DNA from 3 places in the Neobacillus sp. B4I6 genome. Region 3 is predicted to be linked to each of the others. Evidence: riboswitches for the same ligand, from Rfam matches in the RefSeq annotation. Region 3 holds a riboswitch; each other region holds the start of a gene.

Region 1 (10,067 bases), 3.6 Mb from region 3:
GTCCATTACTCCTGGCTACACTAAAAAAAGTTCAGGCTGATTTAGAGATCTTTTCTCTTGAGACAGATTGTGATAAATCAAAAGCAATGTACAAGAGAAATTCAGTAAAGGTACAAGAAACAATTGACAAGCTTAGTCCCTATTTAAACGGTTAAAAAAGGTCATGAACTACGAAAAAAAATCCTTATCAATCTAAATTGATAAGGATCAAACATTTCTAGGCACAGTTTTTTTATGACTCTCACTGCGATGATTTTTCGGGTTACTTTTATGCGAAAAAAAGCTGTGCAGGATCATTCCGACCATAACCAATACCATACCAAACCAGGATAATTCAGTCGGGAAAACAGTATTCAAAATTAACAATTCTCCTATTACTGCAAATAAGACCTCTATTGATTGCGTGGCCTCCACAGCAGCAAGCTTTTGCATATTTCCTCTAACAAGATCCGTTGCTTTAAAAAATAGAATGGTTGCAATTACTCCTGAGGTTACCGCAACAAGGCCAGATTGGACTATTTGTCCTTTACTTGGTGGACCAACAGTAAATAAACCATAAACAGATAAAACAACCCACAATGGCAGACTCGCTAATGTCATCCCTAATACCCGTTGAAAGACATCAAGACGCCCTCCGCAAATATCCATCATTTTTCTGTTTCCAAGCGGATAGGCAAATGAAGCGATTAGTACCGGAAGGACGCCTAAGGCGATTGCAGCAATCGATATGTGATTTGCCTGTTCCAATTGCATCAGAATAATTCCTAGGAGGATGATTAATGACATCCCTAAACCTTTAAAAGGAATTCTCCCCTTTTTCTGGATTGGTCCTTTTTCAGTCATAACCATTTCGTAAAAAAGTGGGGCCAGCAAGGAACCTGAGATGATTGTGACCTGCCATGTGGCTGCAATGAGCCAGCCTGGGGCATAGGCAGCCGAAAAACAAATCGGACCGTAAAATAAGCCAAATCCCACCGTGCTCCATATAAACCAACCGCCAGGTCGTTTTTTCATTTCCACAAGTAATGGTTTAAGATTTTTTCTTCCCATCACAATTGTGAAAAGAAATGGAACCATAAAGAAATACCTTAATGATGCACTCCAAATCCAACTACCCCCAGCCTGGTCCATCGATCGGTTAAGGATAAATGTAAATGCAAAAAAGAAAGCCGCAAGGATGCCTAAAATTAAGGGCCGCATGGTTCCTCTATCCCTTCTGTATCTATATTTAATATGTACATAGTGTATTTTCCATGAAAGGAGGGAAATCATCAAGTAGTTTCCCTCTCAGGCTGTCGAGAAACTTTCGACAGCCTCTTATTTTCTACAATAACTTTAACCATTCACCGCGTTAATTTATTATAATATTATTAATATATAGGCTTTGCAACATGTCTGTTGATTTGCGCTCCAGGCACTTCGCTTTCCGCGGGCGTGCCGGGGAGCCTCCTCGGCGCTGAAGCGCCTGCTTGGTCTCCCCTGCCCCGTACTCCCGCAGGAGTCTGCGTGCCTTCCGCGCAAATCAACAGAGCTGTAAAATCAATAATACACTGGTCTTAACACAACCAAACAATAAAAAATTAAGTGGTGAAATCTATGTTTAAACCAAGGTATCTACCCAAAGTGAATATGAATTTGTTTCTATTGATGAATTGGTTCCTGACAATCACCTTCTTCGTTTAATCGATAAATATATCGATCTTTCATTCCTTTTTGAAAAGGTACGTCCTTATTATAGTGATGATAACGGACGCCCTTCCAATCCCACTAGTCTATTTAAAATGATGTTTATTGGTTATATTTATGGCATCCGATCCGAGCGACAATTACAAAGAGAAATTGAAATGAATGTTGCCTACCGCTGGTTTTTAGGCCTGAAATTTAAGGATCCTGTTCCACACCACTCAACGATTTGGATTTAAGGTAGAAACTGTGGCACTTGATTCCGGTTATCTCACGAACCCGATTTGTAAGGGATTATCTGACCGAAATATCTTTGGAGTAATTGCCCAAAGAAGATTTCATCCTACTACTGGTTTATTCCCAAAATGGAAATTTACATATGATAAAGAACGAGATCTATACGTTTGTCCTAATAATTAAGAATTACCCTACAGAACAACAAACCGTGAGGGTTATAAAGAATATAAGTCTGATTCGAAGAAATGTGAAAACTGCCCACTTCTTTCCCAATGTACACGCTCCAAAAATAAGGTAAAAGTAGTGACACGTCATGTTTGGGAAGAGCACAAGGAAAAGGTAAGGGAAAATCGCTTATCTAAATCTGGAAAAATGCTTTATAAATTTAGAAAGGAAAAAATTGAGCGAAGCTTCGCAGACTCAAAAGAGCTGCACGGGCTTCGCTATTGCCGGTTACGGGGATTGAAGAAAGCAAGCGAACAGGCTCTCCTTACAGCAGCCTGCCAAAATATGAAAAAGATTGCAACACAATTAGCAAGGCTAGAAAAAGTGTGTTGCAATTCTTTAGGTTGATTACCTCCCTGTTGATTTCCGCGGAAGGCACGAAGACTCCTGCGGGAGGACGGGGCTGGGGAGACCCCGCAGGCGCTAGCGCCGAGGAGGCTCCCCGGACCGCCCGCGGAAAGCGAAGTGCCTAGAGCGGAAATCAACAGGCCCATTAGCAGGTACAATGAATAATTAAATGCTGAGAATAAAAAATTGCTGAGAAAAATACCCTTTCTCGACAATCTGAGAGGGAAACCATCAAGTAGTTTCCCTCTTTTCATTATTTGTTTTTAGAAATCAGGTGCATACTACCATTTTTTAAAGCATAAAGTTTTTGGGATAAGGATGAAACTTTATTGTCCCCCATTCGTAAAAATGGATGGAATGATTTTATAAAAGTGAGGTTGATACCAATGTTTGGAAAAGTAGCAGCGGATATTTTGGGATTAAGTGATGTGGGTTCTGTCATTAAGCCGGAAAATTACGATAAGGTGGACGCAGATGATTATGTCATGCATGAAGACAATGAGAAAATTTATTTTCTCATCAAATCAAAGTCTGATGAATACTGTTTTACAAACAACGCCCTTATCCATTTAGATGGGACAAGTGCAACCAGCAAAAAGCGAATGCTCCATCGCTATAGTTATGCAACGAATAGAATTTCAGAGGTAAAACTCGAAACGGCCGGAACCGTTGACCTTGATGTAGAAATAAAATTTAAAATCGGCTCAGTTCCTTTCTCCATCGACGTTCATAAGAAACATATTGAAGAAGTTAAGGATTTATATAAAGCCTTAATCAAAATTTCAGAAATCTCACATGAAAATGAAATTTCGCTTCAGTTTGCTAAACAAAGCCTTGATGTCGCTTCCACTACTCTCGGTCGTGTGACAAGTGCGGACAGCAACTTGGTTGTTCAATTCAAAATGCTTAATCAAGCAGCCTTTCAATGGTTAGAAGACAGCAAAAAACAATATATAGTAAAAGATTTCGGCTATGTGTTTGAAAAGTATATTAATAACTAAAAAATTAAGTGGGCGCATGAAAAATTATCATGCGCCTACTTTTATCTATAATCTATTAATACATCCTGCAATGGTAAACGTGTTGTATTGAAAGCAGGTGCTGCCGCCTTCCCTACTGAAATCAACACAATTGGGAAAAGACGATCGGAGACATTGAACATTTTTACGAATTTATCTTTATCAAAGCCACCCATTGGAACGGTGTCATACCCTCTGTCTTTTGCAATTAACATCAACTGCATCGACACTAAACCAGCATCAAATGAGGCAATATTTTTCAAGACTTCTTCTGGAGCAAATGGGTATGTTTTATTTGTACCTTCTATTAATCGATTCATATTAGCTTCGTCCATCAAACCAGCCTCGTATGCACTTCGATAGACTGTTTCCACACTTTTATACATTTCCTTATCGCCTAATACTGCAATAACGGCAGACGCTGTTTCTACTTGCTCTTGATTGTTGGCGATTGCTCTTAGTTCCTTTTTCGCCTCCTGATCTTGAATTACAATAAAACGCCATGGTTGAAGATTACTAGAGGATGGTGCTTGTGTCGCTTCTTTTAGCATATCTTTAATTTCTTCTTGAGAAATATTGTATGTTGAATCATATTTTCTGACAGAGTGACGTTCTTTTATCACTTCAGATAAACTTTTTATTAACGTGGTTTGCATGAGAGATTTCCCCCTGTGAATTTTTAACTTACTAAAAGTAAGTTCTGATTCATCTTACTATTAGTAAGTACATATCGTCAAGTAATTCAAATATGTTATTATACAGTTAGAATAGTAAAAAAGAGGGATTTTATATGAGTGAACCTAACCACCAAGATTGTATGACTCATTCTGCAGAGGAAATTAAACATATATGTACTAACTTTCATAAGGCAATCGAATTTATTGGCAAACGTTGGATGGGTTCTGTTATTTATACGCTTATGGAAGGACCGAAGCGGTACCATGAAATAATATCATCTATTCCAGGAATATCTGATCGTCTCTTAACCGAACGCTTACGTGATTTAGAAAATGAGGGATTGATTGTCAAAAACGTCATTACTACCTCACCAAAAAAAGTGGAATATGAATTGACTCCAACTGGTAAAGAACTAGATGAGGTTATTCATGTGCTAATGAAATGGGTAAAAAAACGCGGGAAATCCCTGTGATGCTCGATAACTATCTTACACAAAAAAGGCTTGCTCTATTGTATAGAAGCAAACCTTTTTTGTTTTTATGGACTTGGCCGATGAAACAGCCCCATGACTTCAATTGTTTCGGTAATATTGACAAATGCTGATGGATCAACTTCTGAAATTAAGTTTTTAACTTCATTAAGTTCGTACCTAGAAATTACCGTTATCATTACGTTTCTTTGATGATTTGAGTAGCCGCCAACACCATCCATAATCGTCAGGCCTCGGTACAAGTTTGTTAGCAAATGATCTCTCATTTCTTCGCCCTTATCTGTAATGATCATTAAAGTTAATTTAGCATGATCTGTATAAATTGCATCCACCACTTTACCTGTAACAAAAATGGAAACCAAGGTATAAAGAGCAGAATCCCAATCAAATAAAAATCCACTGATCAAGATGACGACTGCATTCATGCCTGAAAGTAAAACACCAATCGGAAAATCCCTTTTTCTCGCCACAATCATGCCAATAATATCAAATCCCCCGGTCGATCCAGAACAGCGAAAAACTATTCCGACACCTAACCCGGTTAAAGCACCTCCGAAAATAGAAGAGAGAATCCTATCATCGGCAATGGCATGAACGGGAATTAAATAAAGGCCGATTGAGATAATTATTACAGAAAAGATGGAATTCACGATAAATCTTTTACCTAACATTTTATAACCAATAATCAATAACGGAAAATTCAGCAGGAAATTTGCCACCCCTGTATTAACAGGCGAGATCATCCCTAAAATCATAGAAATTCCGCTCAATCCACTGCTTAACACTTCATGAGGGATTAAGAAAAGGTTAAAGGCAACCACAACAATTAGAGATCCCGAAATCATTCCAACAATCTGCATGGTAAAAATCCTCCTATGAAAAACAGGAAATTAATTCTATTTAAAAATAATACCTATTCTCTCTTTTAAAGTAAATTAAATAATTTATTAAAAAGAAACTCAATTATCTGTCTATTCTAATTGATTGAATAAAGACTTCTTATTTCTGGAATAATATATTATTGACAATTCTAAAATAATATTTATACTTTAGTAATATATTAACTATATATGATAAATCCTCATCAAAACCGATGAGGTAGAGGTCGCGGTTTTTATCAGTAAAGCGGACGAGATGAGAGAGACATCCCTGACTCCGTTTGAAAGGAAAAGCTGCCGAAGTGTGCTTTCATCTCTGAAAAAGCATGCTGGGGCTGTCTCCAAATAGGAACAGAACTGTCACGCTTAAACCTACCAGCTAAGCGTGTTGAGCTATCTTTCGGAAGGTATGATGCGGGGTATTTACAATGCCATCGATACTTCTTCGATGGCATTTTTTTATTCCAAACTCCTTCTCGAAAAAATTAGAAAAAGAGGAGTCAAGACAATGCAAACAGCAAGAGTATTAAAAGAGAGTGAATATACTAGTGACTTAACAATACAACAGGATCCAACGGAATTAAAACGAAGTTTAAAATCCCGTCACCTCACAATGATTTCCCTTGGCGGGACGATTGGCACTGGACTTTTTCTAGCTAGCGGCGCCGCTATCCATAGTGCGGGACCCGGCGGGGCAATTCTTTCCTACCTTGTAATTGGTATTATGGTTTACTTTTTGATGCAGGGCTTAGCAGAAATGGGTGCCTATATGCCAGTTGCCGGAAGCTTTAGTACGTATGCAACCAAATTTGTCGATCCTTCCCTTGGTTTTGCTCTAGGCTGGAACTATTGGTATAACTGGGCGATTACGATTGCTGCCGAATTAGCTGCTGTAACAATGATTATGAAATTCTGGTTTCCACATACGCCTTCATTCATTTGGAGCGGCATCTTTTTAGTCATCATGTTTCTATTAAACTATCTTTCTGTTAAAGGATTCGGAGAAGCAGAATATTGGTTTTCCTTAATTAAAGTGGTTACAGTTATTATTTTTGTCGTTACTGGTACTTTAATGATCTTCGGCATCATGGGTAATGAAGCAATCGGCTTCAAAAACTTCACTGTTGGTGATGCTCCATTCCACGGCGGCTTTATGTCCATGCTGGGAATCTTTATGGCTGCAGGCTTCTCCTTCCAAGGAACAGAGCTTTTAGGTGTTGCTGCTGGTGAAACGGAGGATCCAAAGAAAGCTATTCCTCGTGCAGTGAAACAAGTTTTCTGGCGTATTTTATTATTCTATGTATTGGCTATACTAGTAATCGGACTGCTTATTCCATATACAAACGGGAATTTAGCAAATGGGGATATAACCGTTAGTCCATTTACGCTGGTTTTTCAAAAGGCAGGCATCGCTTTCGCCGCTTCAATCATGAATGCTGTTATTCTTACTGCTGTATTATCGGCAGGAAATTCAGGAATGTATGCATCCACTCGGATGCTTTGGGATTTGGCCCGTCAAGGCAAAGCACCGAAATTCCTTGGTAAATTAAACAAAAAAGGTGTTCCAGTCAATGCCTTAATTGCAACAACCTTAGTGGGAACACTCGCATTTCTTGCTTCCTTCTTTGGGGATGGAACGGTTTATGTATGGTTGTTAAACGCTTCTGGTATGTCCGGCTTTATCGCATGGCTCGGGATTGCAGTATGTCATTATCGATTCCGTAAAGCATTTGTCGCCCAAGGTAAGGACCTTAGCTTGTTACCATATAAATCAAAATTCTTCCCTTTTGGTCCGCTCTTCGCGTTTGCCGTTTGTGGGTTTGTTGTCTTAGGACAAAATTATTCAGCATTCACGGGTGACCAAATCGATTGGAATGGTGTTTTTGTTTCATATATCGGACTGCCATTATTCCTTATTGTATGGCTAGGATATAAATTCACAAAGAAAACTAAGGTTATACCTTTAGAAAAGTGTGATTTAAGAAATTAGTTTGTTTAGAAAAAAGCACGCGAAAATTTCCGCGTGCTTTTTTTAATCCAATAAAAAAACAGACTCAATTGAAGAGCCTGTTTTTAAGTATTACGCTTTCTTTTCCTCAGATGACCAAATGTATAAGTCTTCAATAGAGCAATTTAATTCTCTTGAAATTGTCATCGCAGTATTTAGGTTCATCACTTTTTTGGACAAGTAGTCGTTGAGCTGAGTTTGAGGAATACTTGTATTCCGTTCCAAACTTTCCAGGTCCATGCCGTTTTTTGATAATAAATCTTTGAGGTTACTTTTTTTCGCTTTATAATTTGTCAAAATGACACCTCACTTTTTTAAAAGCATAACACATTAAGTTCGTAATTGAAAGGAAGAAGGGTTTCCCCCTTTCCATCTTGGCTTATGTTATACTTAATTAGGAATAGGTAAAGGAGTGTGAAACATGAAAAGCTCAAACAATCTGTACAAAAACGGACAGTCAGTTAACATTAAAGAAACTGGCGAGGTCGTCACAATTTTAAAATCACAATATGTTAAAAACATGAAAAGATATTCTTATATCGTTAAGGAACATCCAGAAACATTCTTTTTTGAAGAGGAATTAAAGGTTCTTTAATAAATAAAAAGGAGAAGGCCGATTCTGTGAATCAATCAGCTTTCTCCTTTTTAAATTTGTTTTAAAACTCAGCATTTCCAGTTGTTCTCGGAAATGGAATGACATCTCTAATATTAGTCATTCCAGTTAAGTACATAATTAAACGCTCAAAACCAATACCATAACCAGAATGTTTCGTACCGCCATATTTTCTTAATTCAAGGTACCACCAATAATCTCCTTCATTCATACCAAGCTCATTAATTTTCCCAGCCAAAATTTCTTCGCGTTCTTCACGCTGGCTGCCGCCAATCAATTCACCAATTCCTGGGACAAGTAAATCAGTTGCCGCTACTGTTTTGTTGTCTTCATTTAATCTCATATAGAAGGCTTTAATTTCTTTTGGATAGTCTGTTACAAATACTGGGCGTTTGAATACTGTTTCACTTAAATAACGTTCATGCTCCGTTTGCAGGTCAAGCCCCCACTCTACCGGATAGGCAAAAGTTTCTCCGGACTCCCTTAATATATCAATGGCTTCGGTATATGTCACACGGCCAAAGTCTGCTGTGTAGGCATTATTTAGACGATCCAATAACCCCTTTTCGATAAAGCTGTTAAAGAAATTCATTTCCTCAGGGGCTTGTTCAAGGACATAGTCTATCACAAATTTCACCATTTCTTCAGCCAAGTCCATGATATCTGGAAGCTCAGCAAAGGCAAGTTCCGGTTCTACCATCCAAAATTCCGCTGCATGTCGTGCAGTGTTAGAGTTCTCTGCTCTAAACGTTGGGCCGAAGGTATAGACATTGCGGAAAGCCAAGGCAAACGCCTCAGCCGAAAGCTGTCCGCTAACAGTCAAATTAGTTTCCTTGTTAAAGAAATCCTTGGTTAAATCTGTTTTGCCTTCTTCATTTTTTGGAGGATTGTCCATATCTAGTGTTGTCACTCGGAACATTTCTCCTGCACCTTCTGTATCACTGCCGGTAATAATTGGTGAGTGAACATAGACAAAACCTTTATCTTGGAAGAATTTATGCAATGCATAGGAAGCAAGCGATCTCACACGAAAAACAGCTGAAAACGTATTGGTTCTTGGTCTTAAATGGGAAATAGTTCTCAAATATTCAAACGAATGCTTTTTCTTTTGTAAGGGATAATCTACATTTGACGAACCTTCAATCACGATATTAGTTGCTTTAATTTCAAAGGGCTGCTTCGCTTGAGGAGTATAAATAAAGTCTCCTTCAATCCTAATGGATGAACTTATTGGTAACTTTGCAATATCCTTAAAGTTCTCTAATTGCTCATCAAATACAATCTGCACCCCTTTAAAAAAGCTGCCATCATTTAATTCAATGAACCCAAAAGTTTTAGAGTCGCGAATCGTGCGAATCCATCCAGATAACTGGACTTTTTGTTCAATATAGCTTTCCGTATTTCTGTACAAATCCTTGATTAAGGCCTGTTTCATTGGTTTTCCTCCTAAATCTTATGTAAAAAAGTAAAAAACCTTCCATCCCTTTTGGGACGAAAGGTAAAATTCCACCGTACGATCATCGTATTTCTTTTATCCCTTCAATATTATATAAAATACCATATCAAATAAGCAATTTTCAACAAAATTTCCGGTATGAAAGAGATTTATTTTAGTTTTTTGTAGATTCTTTTGAAAACGTGTTATTTTGAGCACAAATATGGTCAGAGAGCCATTCTTGACGGTCAAGTAAGGCTGCTTTGCAATTGGTAAATAAATGATCGGTATCATACCAGATGATTTTTTTGGGAGAGCTTGCAGCAGAATAAAAAGTGGCGGCATGGCCACGTTCGATAAATTCGTCATTTTTGGCGAATTGGAAGAGTATTGATGCCGGCGCAGCATTTTTTACATAGTGGATGGCATCTAATTTTCTAAGACTTGAAATAA
Region 2 (10,067 bases), 4.3 Mb from region 3:
TATTGCAGGAGGTTACAATATTTATCCTAGAGAGATAGAGGAAGTATTATATGAACATCCAGATGTTCTTGAAGCGGTCGCAGCAGGTATTCCTGACCAGTACCGCGGAGAAACGGTAAAAGCATATATTGTCTTAAAAGAAGGTTCATCGGTTACCGCAGATGAAATGAACCAATTTTCAAGAAAATATCTTGCTGCATATAAAGCCCCGAGATTATATGAATTTAGAAAAGAATTGCCTAAAACAGCTGTAGGGAAAATTTTAAGAAGGATGCTTGTGGAAGAAGAAAAACAAAAAATAGAAGCAGAAAACCAAAAACACGCATAATTGCTTCCTCTTTTTTTTGACAGATTAAGCCTGTCCCTATGTTGGAAATATGAAAAAGGTATAGAGTATATCTTGACAGATAAACGAATAATAATTATTATGAAAATATGAATGATTATTCATTCATATTTTTCTTTTATTTAGTCAAGATCAACAGTATAAACTGTAACATAATTTTCTTCAAAGGAGGGATATAGTTGAAAAAAAATAAACCAAAATACATGCAAATTATTGATGCTGCGGTGATTGTAATCGCAGAAAATGGCTATCACCAAGCCCAGGTTTCAAAAATTGCCAAACAGGCAGGAGTGGCTGATGGAACCATTTATCTATACTTTAAAAACAAGGAAGACATCCTTATCTCTCTCTTTGAAGAAAAAATGGGAAGTTTCATTGAAAAAATAGATACAATGATAGCAGGAAAAGGGACGGCGGCAGAGAAATTATTAATGATGATAGAAGCTCACTTTAGTATGCTTTCTGACGACCATCACATGGCGATCGTAACGCAATTGGAGTTACGGCAATCCAATATAGAATTGCGACTCCGAATTAATGATGTTCTAAAAGGTTACCTAAAGGTAATCGAAAAGATTGTTATTGAAGGTAAAGAAACAGGAGAGTTTTCAATCGACCTCGATATTCGTCTGGCCCGGCAAATGATATTCGGTACAATTGATGAAACCGTTACATCGTGGGTGATGAATGAGGAAAAGTATGATTTGCTTGCACTGGCGTCTCCAGTCCAACGCCTCTTGATCAATGGCTGCGGAAGCCGGTAGAATTTAAAATAGGGGGGAGTTATTTTGGAATATTTAAAATGGTCCTATCAAGACAGTATTGCCACGATCACGATTGATCGTCCACCGGCAAATGCACTTTCTTCAGGTCTTTTAAGGGAATTGTCGACAGTGCTTGATGAAATCGAACCAAACCGTGAAATTAGAGTCCTTGTCATTCATGGGGAAGGGCGGTTCTTCTCGGCTGGGGCAGATATTAAAGAATTTACAACGGTTTCTTCAGCTGAAGGTTTTTCTAATCTTGGTAAGTTTGGACAGGATTTATTTGACCGGATGGAAAAATTTCCAAAACCGATCATTGCGGCAATCCATGGCGCGGCGCTTGGCGGTGGTCTCGAACTTGCTATGGCTTGTCACATTCGCCTTATCAGTGAAACCGCAAAACTCGGTCTTCCGGAGCTGCAACTGGGCTTAATTCCTGGATTTGCCGGTTCGCAGCGTCTGCCGAAATATGTAGGTGTGGCAAGAGCTGCTGAAATGCTGTTCACATCCGAGCCAATTACAGGTATTGAGGCGGTAAAATATGGCTTAGCGAATCATGCCTATGTAGAGGCAGAAGTATTAGAGCAGGCGTATAAGCTCGCTGGAAAAATTGCTAAGAAAAGTCCAGGCTCTATTAAAGCAGCCATCGAATTATTAAATTATGCAAAAACAGAAGAGTTCTATGAAGGTTCGAAAAGAGAATCTGAGTTATTTGGTCAAGTTTTTGTCTCTAGCGATGGTAAAGAAGGCATTCAAGCTTTTATTGAAAAAAGGGATCCACAATTTAAAGGTGAATAAACGTATCTTTGTAGTATAATTGTTAAGGAAGCCCTTTTTTTTCTAGGAAATTTTCTTAATCTTTCAAACTGAGCGAATGCTCGAAATTTTATTAGGAGGGAAACCATGAATATTTATGTATTACTGAAAAGAACCTTTGATACTGAAGAAAAAATTACGATTAGCGGCGGAAAAATCAATGAGGACGGTGCTGAATTTATTATCAATCCTTATGACGAATATGCGATTGAAGAAGCCATCCAAGTTCGCGATGCTAAGGGCGGAGAAGTAACTGTCATTACTGTTGGTACGGAAGAGTCTGAAAAGCAATTACGTACAGCACTTGCGATGGGCGCTGACAAAGCCGTCCTTATTAATACAGAAGATGATGTGGAAAATGGGGATCAATTTACTACAGCAAAAATCCTTGCTGAATATTTAAAGGATAAAGATGCTGATTTAATCATTGGCGGAAATGTGGCGATTGACGGTGGTACAGGTCAGGTCGGACCACGTGTCGCGGAACTACTTAACATCCCTTACGTAACAACAATCACAAAGTTAGAAATCGACGGTACAAATGTAACCGTTACCAGAGATGTTGAAGGCGATTCCGAAGTTATAGAAACGAGCCTTCCTCTATTAGTAACTGCACAACAAGGTCTAAATGAGCCGCGCTATCCTTCATTACCTGGGATCATGAAGGCAAAGAAAAAGCCGCTTGAGGAATTAGAATTAGACGACCTTGATCTTGAAGAAGACGATGTGGAAGCAAAAACAAAAACAATCGAAATTTATTTGCCGCCTAAAAAAGAAGCAGGCAGAGTATTAGCCGGCGATTTGAATGATCAAGTAAAAGAACTTGTTCAGCTACTTCATACCGAAGCAAAAGTAATTTAATCGACTTTTTACAAATATGTTTTCAGGAGGTATATGGAATGTCAAGAAAAGTTTTAGTATTAGGAGAAGTTCGTGACGGTTCATTACGTAATGTTTCTTTCGAAGCGATTGCAGCAGCAAAAACGGTTGCTGAGGGCGGAGAAGTGGTTGGTGTTTTAGTAGGTGCTTCTGTAAGCGCTTTAGGTACGGAGTTGATCCACAACGGAGCCGACCGCGTAGTAGTTGTTGAAGATGAAAAATTAAATCTATATACTTCAGATGGATACGCTCAGGCGCTGTTAGCAGTGCTTGACCAGGAAAAACCAGAAGGGTTAGTGTTAGGTCATACCTCACTAGGCAAAGACCTATCTCCAAGAATTGCTGGAAAATTAGCATCAGGTTTAATATCAGATGCGACTGCTGTTGAGGTTGCAGGTGGAAATGTCGTGTTCACAAGACCCATCTATTCTGGGAAAGCATTTGAAAAGAAAATTGTAACGGATGGCTTAATTTTTGCAACGGTCCGTCCAAATAATATTGCGCCTTTGGAAAAAGATGAAAGTAGAAGCGGCGAGGTTTCTACTCTTTCTGTAGACATCAAAGACTTACGTGCCATTATTAAAGAAGTGGTTAGAAAAGCAAGCGAAGGTGTGGACCTAAGTGAAGCAAAAGTGGTTATCTCAGGAGGACGCGGGGTTAAAAGTGCAGATGGTTTTGAACCGCTTAAAGAACTTGCGAATGTCCTTGGCGGAGCGGTAGGAGCTTCACGTGGTGCCTGTGATGCCGACTATTGCGATTACTCTTTACAAATTGGTCAAACTGGCAAGGTAGTCACACCAGACCTTTACATTGCTTGTGGTATTTCTGGAGCAATTCAGCACTTAGCCGGCATGTCTAACTCAAAAGTAATTGTGGCCATTAACAAAGATCCAGAGGCTAATATCTTCAAAGTAGCTGATTACGGAATCGTAGGCGACTTGTTTGAAGTGGTGCCATTACTAACTGAAGAGTTTAAAAAACTGAAAGTGCACTCATAATAAGAAAAGCGGAAGCGCCTTGTCCAGGGGCGACAGGCATAAGACGAGCCGGCGAGAAGGTTGCTCTTTAACCTTCTAGACGGATTGGCTTATGACCCAGAGCCCCTAGGCGCTGTAGCTAGACAATATAAAGGCGAGCGGAAGGGTTCCGCTCGCTTTATTTAAGGATAAATTGAAGTAAATCGGGGGAAAATGATCGATGAAGCAATTTATTAGCTTGATTTTCCAAACGATGTTATACTTTCGGTAAGAAATTCAGTAATCATTAGGAGGGCAATATAAATGGCAATTTCACACTTAACAGATCAAAACTTTTCTGCAGAAACAGGTTCAGGCCTTGTTCTCGTAGATTTTTGGGCACCATGGTGCGGACCTTGTAAAATGATAGCTCCAGTTCTTGAAGAACTTGACTTAGAAATGGGCGAAAAAGTTAAAATCACTAAACTTGATGTGGATGATAACCCGCAAACTGCAGCAAATTTCGGTGTTATGAGCATTCCAACATTATTAGTAATGAAAAATGGCGAAGTGGTAGACAAAGTAGTCGGCTTCCAACCAAAAGATGCATTAGCAAGTGTTTTAGAAAAACACGTGTAAGTATAGAAAGACAAAACCTTAGCTGGAGCCAATCCAGCTAAGGTTTTTCTTTTTTGCAAATGACTACCACTTTCATTTATGAGCCTTTTCCTTTAAAATTTTAACAGACACTATATATATAGACGGGAGTGGAGTGGCCGGAATGAATGAAATAATCAAGCAAAAACTGACGCTGCTGCCGGATCAACCTGGCTGCTACTTAATGAAAGACCGTCAGGGTACGATTATTTATGTGGGGAAGGCAAAAGTATTAAAGAATCGCGTACGTTCTTATTTCACTGGGTCACACGATGGAAAGACGCTTAGACTAGTCAATGAGATTGAGGACTTTGAATATATTGTAACCTCTTCAAATATTGAAGCACTTCTACTTGAACTCAACCTAATAAAAAAATACGATCCAAAATACAATATCATGCTGAAGGATGATAAAACCTATCCATTTATTAAGCTGACAGCTGAAAAGCATCCGAAACTCATCATTACAAGAAAAGTAAAAAAGGACAAAGGTAAATACTTTGGTCCGTACCCAAATGCGACTGCTGCCAATGAAACCAAAAAGCTTCTTGACCGAATTTATCCGCTGCGGAAATGCTCAACCCTGCCTGATCGGGTCTGCTTATACTACCATTTAGGGCAGTGCCTGGCACCATGTGTCAATGAAATTCAGGAACAACAGTATAAACAAATGACGGATGAAATTACCCGCTTTTTGAATGGCGGTTATAAGGAAATAAAAAAAGAGCTTCAGGCAAAAATGTCAGCTGCTGCTGAAGAGTTAGACTTCGAACGAGCGAAGGAGTTCCGTGATAAAATCATTCATATCGAAACCATCATGGAAAAACAGAAAATTACCATGAACGATTTTACGGATCGTGATGTTTTTGGTTATGCAGTCGATAAAGGCTGGATGTGTGTGCAAGTCTTTTTTGTCCGCCAAGGGAAACTAATTGAGAGGGACGTCTCCATGTTCCCCTTCTATAATGAGCCTGAGGAAGAAATACTAACTTTCCTTGGACAATTTTATTCGAAAGCTAATCACTTCAAGCCGAAGGAAATCCTGATTCAAGATGAAGTCGATTTGAGTCTGGCGGAACAACTGCTTGAAGTAAAAGTGCTCCAGCCACAACGGGGGCAGAAAAAGGATATTGTCCAACTGGCAATCAAAAATGCAAAAATTGCCTTAAATGAAAAGTTTTCCTTGATCGAAAAGGATGAAGACCGCACCATTAAGGCGGTCGAGAACTTGGGGGAATTACTCGGAATTTATACTCCGCACCGGATTGAAGCATTTGATAACTCCAACATTCAAGGGACAGACCCAGTATCAGCCATGGTCGTTTTCATTGATGGGAAGGCAAATCATCGGGAGTACCGGAAATATAAAATTAAAACCGTACAAGGACCTGATGATTATGAATCCATGCGTGAAGTGACAATAAGAAGGTATTCACGCGCCTTAAAAGAAGAACTTCCCCTCCCTGATTTAATCATCATCGATGGTGGTAAAGGTCATGTTGAAGCCGTAAGAGATGTGTTGGAAAATGAGCTAGGACTGGATATTCCACTCTCGGGACTCGTCAAAGATGATAAACACAAAACTTCCCAATTGCTGTACGGCAATCCTTTGGGAATTGTTCCATTAGGCCGCAACAGCCAGGAGTTTTATTTACTGCAAAGAATTCAAGATGAGGTCCATCGCTTTGCCATTACGTTTCATCGTCAGCTTCGTGGAAAAAGTGCCTTTCAATCCTTGCTCGACGATATTCCTGGAATCGGTGAGAAACGAAAAAAGCTATTGCTAAAACAATTTGGCTCTGTGAAAAAAATGAAAGAGGCTAGTATGGAGGAATTTACAAATATCGGAATTCCTATGAATGTAGCCGAAGAATTAATTAAAAAACTTCAATCCTAGTGATTGTAAGAAAAAATAGAACATGCTATAATAAGTGAAAATTTAATTTACTATCACTTTTACGTATTAAAGTGAAGGTAGAGGTGCGAGCTTCAAGAGTAATGGTTCTGAGAAGGATGAGCTTCTAAGACGGATCATGAAAGGGAATGTTCGCCGAAGTAAAGAAAGTCTCATTTCTTTCTTTGCTGGTCCTGTATTGAATAAATGCCGGATTGTCAGGACGAATGTCTTGGAGAGCTATCTTACATTGTAGGTGCGAGAATATTTTTTCGTGTTCTAAAGCAATGAGATGCCCTTCTCATTGCTTTTTTGTTTTTTGGGGGATAAATAAGGTATTCACTTAAAAGAAGGAGAAACAAACATGGGGATTATTGTACAAAAATTCGGAGGCACCTCCGTTGCGAATGTAGAAAGAATACTAAATGTTGCATCCTGTGTAAAAGAGGAGACAGACCGTGGCAATAATGTAGTCGTTGTTGTTTCTGCGATGGGAAAATCAACGGATACACTGGTCGGATTAGCAAAAGAAATTTCCGCACAGCCAAATAAGCGGGAAATGGACATGCTGTTATCAACAGGAGAACAGGTAACCATTGCGTTATTGTCAATGGCTTTAAATCAGCAAGGGCTTGACGCCGTCTCTTTTACAGGCTGGCAGGCAGGAATCATCACAGAACCTGTCCATGGAAATGCCCGCATTTCGAATATTAAAACGTCTGCAATTGAAACGGAGCTCGCAACGGGTAAGGTTGTCATTGTGGCAGGATTCCAAGGAATCACGGAAGAAGGCGCAATTACGACGCTCGGTCGTGGTGGTTCTGATACGACAGCTGTGGCATTAGCGGCAGCCTTAAAGGCAGATAAATGCGATATTTATACCGATGTTACTGGGGTTTTCACCACGGATCCAAGATATATCAAGAATGCTCGCAAATTATTATCAGTATCGTACGATGAAATGCTAGAGTTAGCTAATTTAGGTGCTGGTGTGCTCCATCCAAGAGCAGTAGAATTTGCTAAAAACTATCAGGTGCGGCTTGAGGTTCGCTCGAGCATGGAGAGAGTAGAAGGAACAGTTATTGAGGAGGAAGCAGCAATGGAACAAAACTTAGTAGTCCGCGGTGTCGCATTTGAAGACGAAATAACAAAAGTAACAGTATTAGGATTGGGGAATTCATTAACAAGTCTATCTACCATCTTTTCAACACTAGCGGAAAATCACCTGAATGTTGACATTATTATTCAAAGTACTACAGAGGGCGATACGGCTAATTTGTCTTTCTCTATCCATACTAATGATTTATTAGAAACATTAAAGGTATTAGAAGACAATAAAGCAGTGCTAGCTTATGAGCAGATTGATGCAGAAAATAAATTAGCGAAGGTGTCAATTGTTGGCTCAGGAATGATTTCTAATCCTGGTGTAGCAGCAAAAATGTTTGAGGTACTCGCTGCTAACAACATCCAAATTAAAATGGTCAGCACATCCGAAATCAAAGTATCAGCAGTAGTAGAAGAAAGAAATATGTTAAAAGCAGTAGAAGCCTTGCACGAAGCCTTCGAACTGGCAAACAAATAAAAAAGGGTGTCAGGCACCAAGCGGTGCCTGACACCCTATTCCCACGTTTAGTTCTTTTCCCATTTAACAGTGAAAAGGACTTTATTTGATTTCTTTACAGGATGTTCAAAGGTTTCTGCATTGGCTTCTTTTTGAAGTTCAATTTGTTGGGCAAGGAAGCCGGCTTCGAGTTGGAAAAAGTGCTCAGCTTTTGATTTCACACGCGGGACAATAACTGGACTCATTAGTTCAAATTGGATTTCAGTTTTATTTTCTTTTTTAATTTCAAGTTGGCCCCAAGAGGCTTTGGTGAAAAAATCCATAATCTGAGCAATATCAGTTAGTGGAAATTTACGTGCGAGGCGTTTTCCGGCCCAATATAATATTTCAGGTGTATCTTTTCCTAAAATCTCAGGTAAAAGAATTTCTCTGATTAATTCATACCCGAAAATAGATATGGTTTTTGGTTCATCGGTATCTATAGTCTCAACAACAACTGTACTATCGTTCACAAGCTTCCCCTCTTTCTATCATTCTATTATATACGCTTTTTGTTAGGTGTCAGTACAGTTTTTCTAGATAAAACGAATTAATTTACAGTAGTTTTTTTGTTATTTTGCAATATCTTGCCTTGTTTTCCATGATAATTATAATTCCCGATATGGTAAAAATAACAACCGTTATATCTTGGTAATTAATTGTAATTATCTATTAATTTTTAATATAATCCAAATTATTGATGAAAATAACCAATCTATTATAATTTCAATATATTTTAAAAATTTTATTATTTATGATAGAATTGTGTATCCGTTTTCTTGACGCTCTAAGATGATGGGAGTAAAATGGACATGTCACATTATTGTCACACTGATGCTAGGTTTCATATAAGGAAACTTAAATGCTAGAAACTGAACATCATTTTTTTAAACATTATAGGGGGGTAAATTTATGGCAGGTAATCGAGAGTTTGTTTATCGGAGATTGCATTCGTTGCTAGGGGTTATTCCAATCGGGATCTTTGTCATCCAGCATCTGATTGTGAACCACTATGCGACAGTTGGGGTAGAATCTTTCAACAAAGCTGCGAATTTTATGGGAAATCTTCCTTTTCGCTACGTGTTAGAAACTGTAATTATTTATTTACCAATTTTATTCCATGCAATCTACGGGCTGTATATTGCTTTTACAGCCAAAAACAATGCAAGCCAATATGGATTCTTTAGAAATTGGATGTTTATGCTTCAACGTGTGTCTGGTGTGATTACACTTATTTTTATCACATGGCATGTATGGGAAACACGGGTAGCAGCGGCGTTTGGAAATGAAGTTAACTTTCAAATGATGCAAGATATTCTTTCCTCACCGTTTATGTTTGCGTTTTATGTCATTGGGATTATTTCAGCAATTTTCCACTTTGCAAACGGATTGTGGTCATTCTTTGTTAGCTGGGGCATCACAGTATCTCCACGTTCTCAAGTTATTTCTACATACGTGACAATCGTTATTTTCTTAGCTCTATCCTATGTTGGAGTAACGACTTTATTAGCTTTTGTATAACAAATTAATGATTGATCGGAAAAATATTGGATTTTGGATTAAGGGAGTGAGTCACGAATGAGTAAAGGTAAGGTAATTATTGTCGGCGGTGGTTTAGCTGGCTTAATGGCAACGATTAAGGTTGCAGAAACAGGAACACCTGTAGAGTTGTTTTCTCTTGTTCCCGTTAAACGTTCTCACTCTGTTTGTGCCCAGGGTGGTATTAATGGAGCTGTAAATACAAAAGGTGAAGGCGATTCAACATATATTCACTTTGATGACACCGTTTATGGCGGAGACTTCTTAGCAAACCAGCCTCCAGTAAAAGCAATGTGTGACGCAGCGCCTGGTATTATTCACTTAATGGACCGTATGGGAGTTATGTTTAACCGTACTCCAGAAGGACTATTGGACTTCCGTCGTTTCGGGGGAACACAGTTTCACCGGACAGCATTTGCAGGTGCGACTACTGGTCAACAGTTACTCTATGCTTTGGATGAACAAGTTCGTCGTGAGGAAGTTGCCGGTCTTGTAACCAAATACGAAGGCTGGGAATTCCTAGGTGCAGTCGTTGATGACGATGGTGTGTGCCGCGGTATCGTTGCTCAAAATTTAAAAACCATGGAAATTAAATCGTTCTCAGGGGATGCTGTAA
Region 3 (10,067 bases):
CCGGTTGTTGATTGGCCGGTTTATTGAGTCAATTGGCCGAAAGAAAACGTTATTCATTGGTGTCATTTTATTTATTTTGACGCTTCTTTTGTATTTTGTGAACTTCGGGATTACCTTCCTGCTTATTACCCGCTTACTCCACGGGATTGCAGGGGGAATGGTCGGGACTGCTACAGGTACGATTGTGGCCCAGATTATCCCGGCTACTCGAAAAGCGGAAGGGATTGGCTACTTCAGCATGAGTGCAACACTCGCTACCGCTATCGGGCCATTCATCGGACTCTATATGACCCAACATACAGATTTCCAAATGATTTTTATCTTCTCCCTTGCTTTAGGGGTAATTAGTTTGATCACTGCATTCTTTGTTGATGTGCCTGCATTAACTGTATCGGTGAAAACATCTGAAGTAAAAGGATTTAAGCTTTCCAACTATATTGAGCCAAAGGCACTGCCCATCGCTGTCATTACACTGGTAGTAGCTTTTTGTTATTCCAGCGTTCTTTCTTTTATTAACTTCTATGCAATCGAAATCGACCTAGTTAGTACGGCTAGTTTCTTTTTCCTAGTCTATTCCATCGCAGTATTGTTATCACGCCCGATCACAGGCCGCTTAATGGACCTGAAGGGTGCAAACTATATAATGTATCCGGGCTTTGTCCTCTTAGCAGCCGGCTTATTTATATTAAGTTCAGCAAGTATTAGCATCACTTTATTGGTAGCAGGTGTTCTAATTGGCCTTGGTTTCGGTAACATGCAGTCAAGCACCCAGGCAGTGGCCGTTAAAGTAACTCCTCCGCATCGGATGGGTTTGGCGACATCGACCTTCTTTATCTTTCTTGATGCAGGACTTGGATTCGGTCCATATATCCTTGGATTCATTATTCCATTAACCGGCTTTAGCAGCCTGTATGTAATCTTAGGTATTGTCGCTCTGGCAACCTCAATTCTTTACTATTTTCTGCACGGCAAGAAAGAACGTTCAGGAAGGACGATTATGACTGGACCAACCCCCGACCCTAATTGATTTCAGGTAACCGGCCGATCGAAGGCACGCATAAAACCGGTTTATAGCCAATATGATAAACATAAGAATCCTAATTAAAGGGGTCGGTAGATATGATAATTTTTAATAAAATTGCATTATCATTTGTTGTCTTTTTTTCCTTCAGTATTATCATAAATACTTATTTGGGAGAAAAGGAACGGGTCCAATCTAATGTTATTTACTTTGTTATGAACGGGTTTGCTTATATTGTATCTGCCTTAGAAGTTGAAAAGGATAAACTGAGTTTAGAAACGGCAGAAATATAGTGTGAATTTCAAATAAAGTTCCAATTGCCCTTGAACCAAAAGGAATATTCTGATATATTTACTATCAATTAAATATTTTCTTACTTCATGTTTTTTGAAGTGAGGATAGAGGCGCAAAGACCATTAGTACACAATATGAGGATAATGAGGTCCAATGATGATTGTGAAAAGGGGAATTTGCCGAAGCTTCAATGAATCTCATTGGTCTTGAAGCTGGTTCTGCTATTGAAAAAATACAGAACTGTCATATAGGAAACTATATGGAGGGCTATCTTACGCACGGGAACTTATTTTTCTTATGTTTCTACTGCAACAGCGAACCCTCGTTGTTGCTTTTTTGCGTTAAATTATGAATGGCCTTTACCCACCTCTAAATTTTATAAAAATTTTAATTAAAGGGTGAGAAATGATGAATTTTGGCCAAGTTTTAACCGCAATGGTTACGCCATTTGATCAAAATGGTGAAGTAGATTTTAACGCAACAAGAATACTTGTAGATTATTTAATCGAAAATGGTACCGATGGAATCGTAGTTGCTGGTACAACCGGAGAATCTCCTACATTAACAACGGAAGAAAAAGTGGCATTATTTAAATTGGTTGTCGACGCTGTCAATGGAAGAGTTCCGGTTATCGCTGGAACTGGCTCAAATAACACGAGAGCTTCCATCAGCTTAACAAAGCTGGCTGAAGAAACAGGAGTCGATGGGATTATGCTTGTTGCTCCTTATTACAACAAACCATCCCAAGAAGGCATGTATCAGCACTTCAAAACGATTGCTGAATCTACACCATTACCGATTATGCTTTATAATATCCCCGGCCGAAGTGTGGTCAACCTGTCGGTAGAGACCATTGTTCGACTTTCACAGATTCAGAATATTGTCGCCTTAAAAGAAGCAAGCGGTAACTTAGATGCTATGGCTGAAATTATTAGCCAAGCACCAAGTGATTTTACCCTTTATAGTGGTGATGATGGCTTAGCATTGCCGGTTTTATCCATTGGTGGAGCTGGAGTGGTTTCCGTTGCTTCCCATGTCATTGGTAATGAAATACAAGAAATGATTAATCATTTTAAAAATGGGAATGTCCAAGATGCAGCTAGTGCCCATCGCCGTCTTCTCCCGATTATGAAAGCATTATTTGCGGCACCAAACCCAGCACCGGTAAAAGCCGCATTGAATATGAATGGAGTGAACGTTGGAGGTCTTCGCCTGCCATTGCTCCCGTTAACCACCGAAGAGCAAAGAACACTACAAGGTGTTCTACCAGCAAGCAATGTTAAAGTATTAATCTGAATACCGATAAAAATAGCTGCCAAACTCCGTAAAAAACCGGGTATTTAGCAGTTTTTTTTGTGAACGACAAAAGTTTTACCTCCCTTATTCGATAAAGTAAATCCAAAGGGGCATACTATTCTTATTTACTTGGAATAAGGAGGATATTAACTTGCGAACTAATGATAATAAATTATCTATTTTCGCCTTAGGCGGCATAAATGAAATCGGTAAAAATATGTATGTGGTTCAGTACGCAGATGATATTTTTATCATTGACTGCGGCGGTAAGTTTCCAGATGAAAGTTTATTAGGAATTGATTTGATTATCCCCGATATTACTTACTTAGAAGAAAATCAGGAGAAAATCCGTGCTCTAATTGTGACCCATGGGCACGAAGATCATATTGGCGGTATTCCTTATATCTTAAGAAAATTAAATATCCCTATCTACGCTACCCATTTTACACTTGGTTTAATTGAATTAAAAATTGACGAGCATCGTCTCCATGGAAACACCAAACTCATGACAATTGACTCTAATTCAAAACTTGAGTTTGGAGAAACCACTGTATCTTTTTTCAGAGTAAGTCATAGTGTTCCTGATTGTCTCGGTATTGTCTTTCATACACCTGAGGGTAATGTCGTTCATACCGGGGATTTCAAGTTTGACTTAACGCCTGTGAATAATCAACATTCAGATATTCATAAAATGGCCAATATCGGTCAGCAAGGTGTGTTAGTTTTAATATCTGAAAGTACGAACGCTGAGCGTAAGGGGCTAACACCGTCCGAGCAAATGATTGGTGGCAATTTGGATGAAGCCTTCATGAAAGCTGACGGGAAAATCTTTATCTCCACTTTTGCATCGAATGTTAATCGGGTTCAACAGGTGGTTGCCGCGGCGATAAAGGCCAATCGAAAGATCGCTCTTCTTGGCAGGAGTATGGTAAATGTGGTCTCTGTTGCGATTGAACGTGGTTATTTAACTATTCCCGATGGGATGATCATCGAACCACGTGAAGTCGATCGACTTTCTCCTGAAAAGGTGGTTATCCTTTGTACGGGGAGTCAAGGAGAGCCAATGGCTGCCCTTTCTCGTCTAGCGAGCGGAAACTTTCGTGATGTCTCCGTTTATCCCGGAGACACGGTTATCTTAGCCGCATCTCCAATACCAGGAAATGAAAAGGACGTTTCTCGGATCATAGACAATTTATTTCAACTGGGAGCCAAAGTTATATATGGATCCGGAAGTTCAACCGGTATGCATGTTTCTGGTCATGGCTATCAGGAAGATTTAAAACTGATGCTTACCTTAATGAAGCCGACCTATTTCATTCCGATTCACGGTGAATATCGAATGCTGCACCACCACCGTTTGTTAGCTGAGTCCGTTGGAGTAGAGAAGGGAAATACCTTCATTATCAAAAATGGTGATGTCGTCGATGTTGAAAACCAGGTGGCCCGTCAGACTCGGTCGATTCCAGCCGGAGATACCTATGTGGACGGGATGGGCGTTGGCGATGTCGGGGACATTGTATTACGAGACCGTAAACAGCTTTCTGAGGATGGCATGCTCGTAATTGTGATAACCATTAGTAAAGGTGACCGAAGGATTATATCCGGACCTGACACCATTACACGTGGTTTCGTGTACGCAAGAAATTCGGATGAACTTCTAAAAGAGATTAACCGCCTTGCTAAGAAAACCATTAATGACCTGCAAAGCGAGAATATCCGGCAATGGAATGTAATCAAACAGAACATAAAAAAATCAGTCGGACAATATGTATTCACCCAAACAAAGAGAAAGCCAATGATCCTTCCTATTATTATTGAAATTTAAAACAAAAAAATGGTGTCAGGCACCATGTGAAGATTTCACATGGTGCCTGACACCTCATTTTTTATTAACCTGTTGGTAATTTTATTCTATCTAAGATGGTTGTCAGGTAATTTCTAACTGTGCTAATTTTTGTCTTTCTCTCGGCTAGCGGTTGGAATTCTTCGATGTTCTGTTCGTTTTGGTTTGAGTCTTCATCGATTAGTTCGGGGCAGTATATTCGCTGTCCATTGATGATGCTGCGAATCGATCCTGCTAATTCCTCACTCGGGCTATCCTTCAATAAATACCCGCTTACATCTGCTTGTAAGGCCCTCCCAAAATAGCCACTCCTGGCAAAGGTTGTTAAGATAATAACCTTACAACCAAATGACCTTAAAGCCTCAGCTGCCTCAAGACCGCTCATTTCGGGCATCTCTATATCCATGATACAAACATCTGGGTGCATTCGGTACACTAGTGCAAGGGCCTCTTCCCCATTGCTCGCCTGCCCGACTACTTCCATATCCTCTTCCAAATTGAGGAGAGAACCAATTGCCCCTAGCAGCATTTCCTGATCCTCAGCAATAACAATTCGAATCATATAAGTTCCCTCCTTATCTGTCAGCTGTTATGTAAGTAACAACTCCCCTTAAATTAAGGGGAGCAAGCCTTTATTGATCTAGTTAGATTTCAGGTTTAACTTGTACGGAAAACCTCTTTTTAGCTAAAGCTTTGACTTCTCTAAAGCTCACAAAGTTCTTTCTTTCCTCATCCCACAAACGGAAACGTATTGACTTTAAGCTTGTAGCAAGAGAAATGGTTGGTACGTTTTGTAACGGAGGCGTATTATTATGTGCTTTCTCCAATTTATAGTTAGGCACCCGTGGGCTTAAATGATGAACATGGTGGAAACCAATATTCCCAGTGAGCCATTGCAAAACTTTTGGAAGCTTATAGAAAGAACTACCCTCTACTGCCGCTTTTACATATTCCCACTCTTTGTCCTCTTCAAAATAAGAATCTTCAAAAGTGTGCTGTACGTAAAACAACCAAATACCAGCAGCTCCGGAAATCATAAAAATTGAACCTTGTACTAGTAGAAACGCCTGCCATCCGATTGCCCAACAAAGCAAGGCAATCAAAGCAACGATTAGAACATTCGTTAAATAAGTGTTGTTACGTTCCTTCTGTTTTGCACCTTTACGGTTAAATCGATTTTTAAGAAGGAACACATAAATCGGACCTAATCCAAGCATGACCAATGGATTACGGTAAAAACGGTAGGCTAGACGCAGTCTAAGTGGTGCAGCTAAATATTCATCTACTGTAAGTGTCCAAATATCACCTGTTCCGCGTTTATCCAAGTTACCACTTGTCGCATGATGGACAGAATGCTCATGTCCCCATTGATCAAACGGGAAAACCGTTAACACACCCATCGCAGTTCCAACGATTCGGTTGGCCCGGCGGCTTTTGAAGAAGGAATGATGGGTACAATCATGAAAGATGATGAAAATTCTCGTTAAAAATCCTGCCGCTACCACAATTGGAACTAATGCTAACCAATAGGAAACGGATAGACTTAAATAGGCAAGGTACCACAAGCCAATAAATGGTAGAACCGTGTTAATAATTTGCCATACACTTTCTTTTGTCGTTGATTGTTCAAAGGGAGCAACTTGTTTTTTTAGAGTTTTCGTATTTTGTAAGGTCATTTTATTTGAATTCCCTTCCTTCGTTTCGTTAATAACCAAAGTATAAACGAAGGAATTTGTCCATGTTAGTAGCAGGTGTCATGTACAGGGTATGACAAATGTCACATTTCGAAAAATTTCTCATCAAAAAAGTGCCTGACACCAGACGCAGCAGCACTTCTGGGTCATGACACTTTTTTTGATAAAATAAATTTTTCCTTTTCATTGGCCAGAAAAATTCGCTTCCCAATTTAAATTAGAGCGAACAGTGCTAGTCACTGTTCGTTTTTTACAGTATATCAAGTATAATGGAGCATATTCAGATTATGCATACGATATTTCTTTGCGAGAAATCCTATAGATAAGCCGGATAATACAAATAAACGAGGTTAATATATGAGCGAAAAAAGTTTTACGGATTATAATTTAAGTGAAGAAATCACAAGAGCACTTGCCATTTTAAAATACGACACTCCTACTGACGTTCAAACGGAAGTCATTCCATTAGCTTTGAATAATCAGGACCTGGTCGTAAAGTCGCAAACTGGCAGCGGCAAGACCGCCTCCTTTGCGATACCTATTTGTGACATGATGGAATGGGAAGAAAGAAAGCCACAGGCCTTAATTCTTACCCCAACTAGAGAGCTTGCTGTTCAAGTTCGCGACGATGTAACGAACATCGGCCGATTTAAGCGGATTAAGGCGATGGCCGTTTATGGAAAAGAACCTTTTTCGAAGCAAAAAGAAGAATTGCAGCAAAAAACGCATGTCGTGGTAGGTACTCCGGGACGTGTTATGGACCATATTGACAGAGAAACCCTCGTTCTAGACGAAATAAAGTATCTTATTATTGATGAAGCGGATGAGATGCTGAATATGGGTTTTATCGACGAAGTGGAAGCCATCATAAAAGAGCTTCCATCAGACAGAGTCACGATGGTATTCTCGGCTACCTTACCAAAGGATGTTGAAAACCTCTGCCATAAATATATGAAAAATCCTGTGAATGTCGAAATTGCTTCTACCGGGATCACAACAGAAACGATCGAACATCTGTTAATTGAAGGAAAAGAAGAAGACAAGCTATCGCTTCTAAAAGATGTGACTGTCGTTGAAAATCCAGACAGCTGTCTTATTTTTTGCCGAACAAAAGAACATGTGGATACCGTATATTCGGAATTGGAAAGCTCCAATTATTCTTGTGAACGACTCCATGGTGGATTGGAACAGCAAGATCGATTTGCGGTTATGGATGGCTTCAAAATGGGGAATTTTCGCTACCTCATCGCAACGGATGTTGCCGCACGAGGAATTGATATTGATAATGTAACCCTGGTCATCAATTATGACGTCCCTATGGAAAAAGAAAGCTATGTCCACCGAACAGGAAGAACGGGCCGTGCGGGTAATGAAGGAAAAGCGATTACTCTCGCCACACCGTATGAAGGAAAATTTGTCCGAGCGATTGAAAGATATATTGGCTTTGAGATCCCTAAAATGGAGGCTCCAAAACCGGCTGAAGTGGCTAGAGCAAAAGAGGCTTTCGAGGAAAAAATCAGCGGCAGACGTGTCGTGAGAAATAATAAAACGGCTCGGATTAACCAAGGCATCACGAAACTCCATTTCAACGGTGGAAAAAAGAAGAAGATGCGCGCGGTTGATTTCGTTGGAACAATCGCAAAAATTCCAGGAGTTACTGCCGATGATATTGGCATTATCACTATTCAGGATCAAATGACCTATGTTGATATTCTTAATGGAAAAGGCTCACTCGTCTTACAGGCGATGGAGAATGCAACGATTAAAGGAAAGAAGTTAAAGGTTAGCAAGGCAATTAAATAATAAATGCTTTATTATGGACGATTATGGGACCATAATTGTCCTTTAGAGTTTTATAAATCCCTGCATGAAAAATTTCATGCAGGGATTTATAAAACAGAATATGAATACTCTATTTAATACCACGGCTTCAACCTGATTTAATCATACGTTTGATTAGTTTTTCCTTTTTTTAAATTTTTTGTCGAAAATAATTAAGAGTATCAATTAAGGAAGAATTAATAGAAAATATTGGATTCCAGCCTAATTGGATTAGTTTTAAAGGTTTTTCTTCAACAACCAGATCATCAACACCATCGGTTAGCGCTCTAACCTCAAAGTCTATATCTGTTAAGTTTTTATATATTTGAATCAATTCCCTAATTGAATGGCTTTTTCCTGAGCATATTTCATAAACTTCCCCTGCAATCCCTTTATTAAAGAGCACTTCATAAGCGCTTATAACATCGCGAACATCTATGAAATCACGTTTAGAATTTAAATTGTTTACTACCAACACTTTGTCTAACATGTTCTTTTCCATTTGAGCAATTTTATTGGCAAATATGGAATTAACACCATTAGAACTACCTGGTCCTATTATATTAGATGGTTTTGCAATTACGATGTTCATTTTGTACAATTGTACCCAAGCTTGTGAAATTAGTACCTGAAGTGTCTTACTAAGGCTATAGGGATGTGTGAGATTTGATATTTCGTTGGGGCTAGTTTGGAGAGAAGAACCGACTATGACAATTTTACAAGTTGGATTTAGTTGCCGGGTAACATCAATGATATATAGTGATGATAACAAGTTGGTTTCTAATGTTGTAATCGGGTCATTCCAAGAATCACCAACATGGTTGAGTCCTGCTAAATGTAATAAGAAATCAGGTTTTACTTTTTTTATTAAATGATTCACATCATTCTTATTTGTTAGTTCACAGTATTCTGTTTTTATCCCTTTACATCCATCAAAAGGTCGGTTTCTAGTAACAGCTGTTATGTCATATCCTAATCCGGAAAAATGTTTACATGCATGTTCTCCGGTAAAACCACTTGCCCCAGTAATTAGCAACTTTGGCCTCTGATTCATCATTCTGCCTCCATATGATAAAATTACTGTAAAAATTTTGATTTAATCAACAATTTTTTTATTTCCTCATGGTTCATTAAATCATCATTCGAACTATAAGATGACATATTTATTGGTTGACAGTTTGAGTACAGTTCCCTTACTTCTGAAATGTTTACCTCAGGAAGAACAACCAAATATTCTTGGCTATAAACAACTGTATCCTCTATTTCATGGTCTGATACAAGTACTTCATGCAGTTTCTCTCCTGGTCTTGAACCAGTTTCAATAATATTGACTTCTTTTCCAAAATGCTCAATTAAAACTTCGGCTAAATCAATTATTCTGCATGCTGGCATATTTATGACAAAGATCTCCCCGCCCTTACCATCAGTAGCGGCCTTTAATAAAAGCTTGATTGCATCTTCTTTAGTTAAAAAGAATCGTGTCATCCGTTTATCCGTAATGGTAATTTCATTTTTAATTTTTATTTGATCGATAAATAAATGGAGAACACTTCCGTTTGTTCCGAGAACGTTACCACCTCTTACACAAACAAACTTCGTTTTTGTACTAAATAGATTTGCATGTATAATTAATTTTTCACTTATTGCTTTTGTAAAACCATAGAAATTTGCTGGATCTGCCGCTTTGTCAGTTGATACATTAATCACCTTTTTTACTTCATTAAATATAGCTGCATCAATCACATTTTGAGTGCCAGTAACGTTTGTTTTAAGTGCTTCCTTAGGGAATTCTTCACAAACTGGAACATGCTTCAAGGCCGCAAGGTGGAAAACATAATCGACACCTTTACAAGCCTGGAATAAAGCATCCCTATCCCGTATATCCCCTATCCGAAAACTTAACCTTGAGTCTTCAATTTCTCTTCTCATCTTAACTTGACTATCTTCGTTACGGGAAAAAATGATTATTTCTTTTGGATTATAGGTTAATAATTGGAGTGTAAGCTCCTTCCCCCAGGAACCTGTCCCCCCAGTTACTAAAATGACTGCGTCTTTAAACATCTATAAATCCTCCTATTAATTAAGCTTTAATATTAAT

Evidence for each region. Region 3 has a riboswitch for lysine ahead of dapA (4-hydroxy-tetrahydrodipicolinate synthase). Riboswitches for the same ligand answer to the same signal wherever they lie in the genome.
Region 1: it holds a riboswitch for lysine, as region 3 does, so the genes downstream of both, QF028_RS06990 (amino acid permease) here and dapA (4-hydroxy-tetrahydrodipicolinate synthase) in region 3, are expected to answer to the same signal.
Region 2: it holds a riboswitch for lysine, as region 3 does, so the genes downstream of both, QF028_RS03495 (aspartate kinase) here and dapA (4-hydroxy-tetrahydrodipicolinate synthase) in region 3, are expected to answer to the same signal.

Annotation. Positions count from the first base shown of each region.
Region 1 covers NZ_JBNPWB010000002.1:1,002,517-1,012,583, reverse strand. The annotation lists gene QF028_RS07025 (DUF421 domain-containing protein) at 1-155, shown strand, start outside; gene QF028_RS07020 (DMT family transporter) at 208-1,200, opposite strand; partial or broken gene QF028_RS07015 (transposase) at 1,644-2,493, shown strand; gene QF028_RS07010 (PH domain-containing protein) at 2,880-3,494, shown strand; gene QF028_RS07005 (nitroreductase family protein) at 3,536-4,168, opposite strand; gene QF028_RS07000 (winged helix-turn-helix transcriptional regulator) at 4,303-4,662, shown strand; gene QF028_RS06995 (YitT family protein) at 4,728-5,540, opposite strand; lysine riboswitch at 5,772-5,962, shown strand; gene QF028_RS06990 (amino acid permease) at 6,067-7,548, shown strand; gene QF028_RS06985 (helix-turn-helix domain-containing protein) at 7,639-7,863, opposite strand; gene QF028_RS06980 (hypothetical protein) at 7,988-8,161, shown strand; gene asnS (asparagine--tRNA ligase) at 8,223-9,614, opposite strand; gene QF028_RS06970 (alpha/beta hydrolase) at 9,790-10,067, opposite strand, start outside.
Region 2 covers NZ_JBNPWB010000002.1:340,954-351,020, forward strand. The annotation lists gene QF028_RS03460 (AMP-binding protein) at 1-328, shown strand, start outside; gene QF028_RS03465 (TetR/AcrR family transcriptional regulator) at 526-1,110, shown strand; gene QF028_RS03470 (enoyl-CoA hydratase) at 1,135-1,908, shown strand; gene QF028_RS03475 (electron transfer flavoprotein subunit beta/FixA family protein) at 2,014-2,787, shown strand; gene QF028_RS03480 (electron transfer flavoprotein subunit alpha/FixB family protein) at 2,826-3,803, shown strand; gene trxA (thioredoxin) at 4,086-4,400, shown strand; gene uvrC (excinuclease ABC subunit UvrC) at 4,543-6,315, shown strand; lysine riboswitch at 6,386-6,563, shown strand; gene QF028_RS03495 (aspartate kinase) at 6,677-7,894, shown strand; gene QF028_RS03500 (YslB family protein) at 7,942-8,385, opposite strand; gene QF028_RS03505 (succinate dehydrogenase cytochrome b558 subunit) at 8,825-9,433, shown strand; gene sdhA (succinate dehydrogenase flavoprotein subunit) at 9,491-10,067, shown strand, end outside.
Region 3 covers NZ_JBNPWB010000002.1:4,625,714-4,635,780, forward strand. The annotation lists gene QF028_RS25120 (MFS transporter) at 1-1,027, shown strand, start outside; gene QF028_RS25125 (hypothetical protein) at 1,120-1,314, shown strand; lysine riboswitch at 1,413-1,593, shown strand; gene dapA (4-hydroxy-tetrahydrodipicolinate synthase) at 1,724-2,611, shown strand; gene QF028_RS25135 (ribonuclease J) at 2,829-4,436, shown strand; gene QF028_RS25140 (response regulator) at 4,501-5,016, opposite strand; gene QF028_RS25145 (fatty acid desaturase) at 5,099-6,130, opposite strand; gene QF028_RS25150 (DEAD/DEAH box helicase) at 6,506-7,951, shown strand; gene QF028_RS25155 (NAD-dependent epimerase/dehydratase family protein) at 8,121-9,026, opposite strand; gene QF028_RS25160 (polysaccharide biosynthesis protein) at 9,047-10,030, opposite strand; gene QF028_RS25165 (DUF1796 family putative cysteine peptidase) at 10,050-10,067, opposite strand, start outside.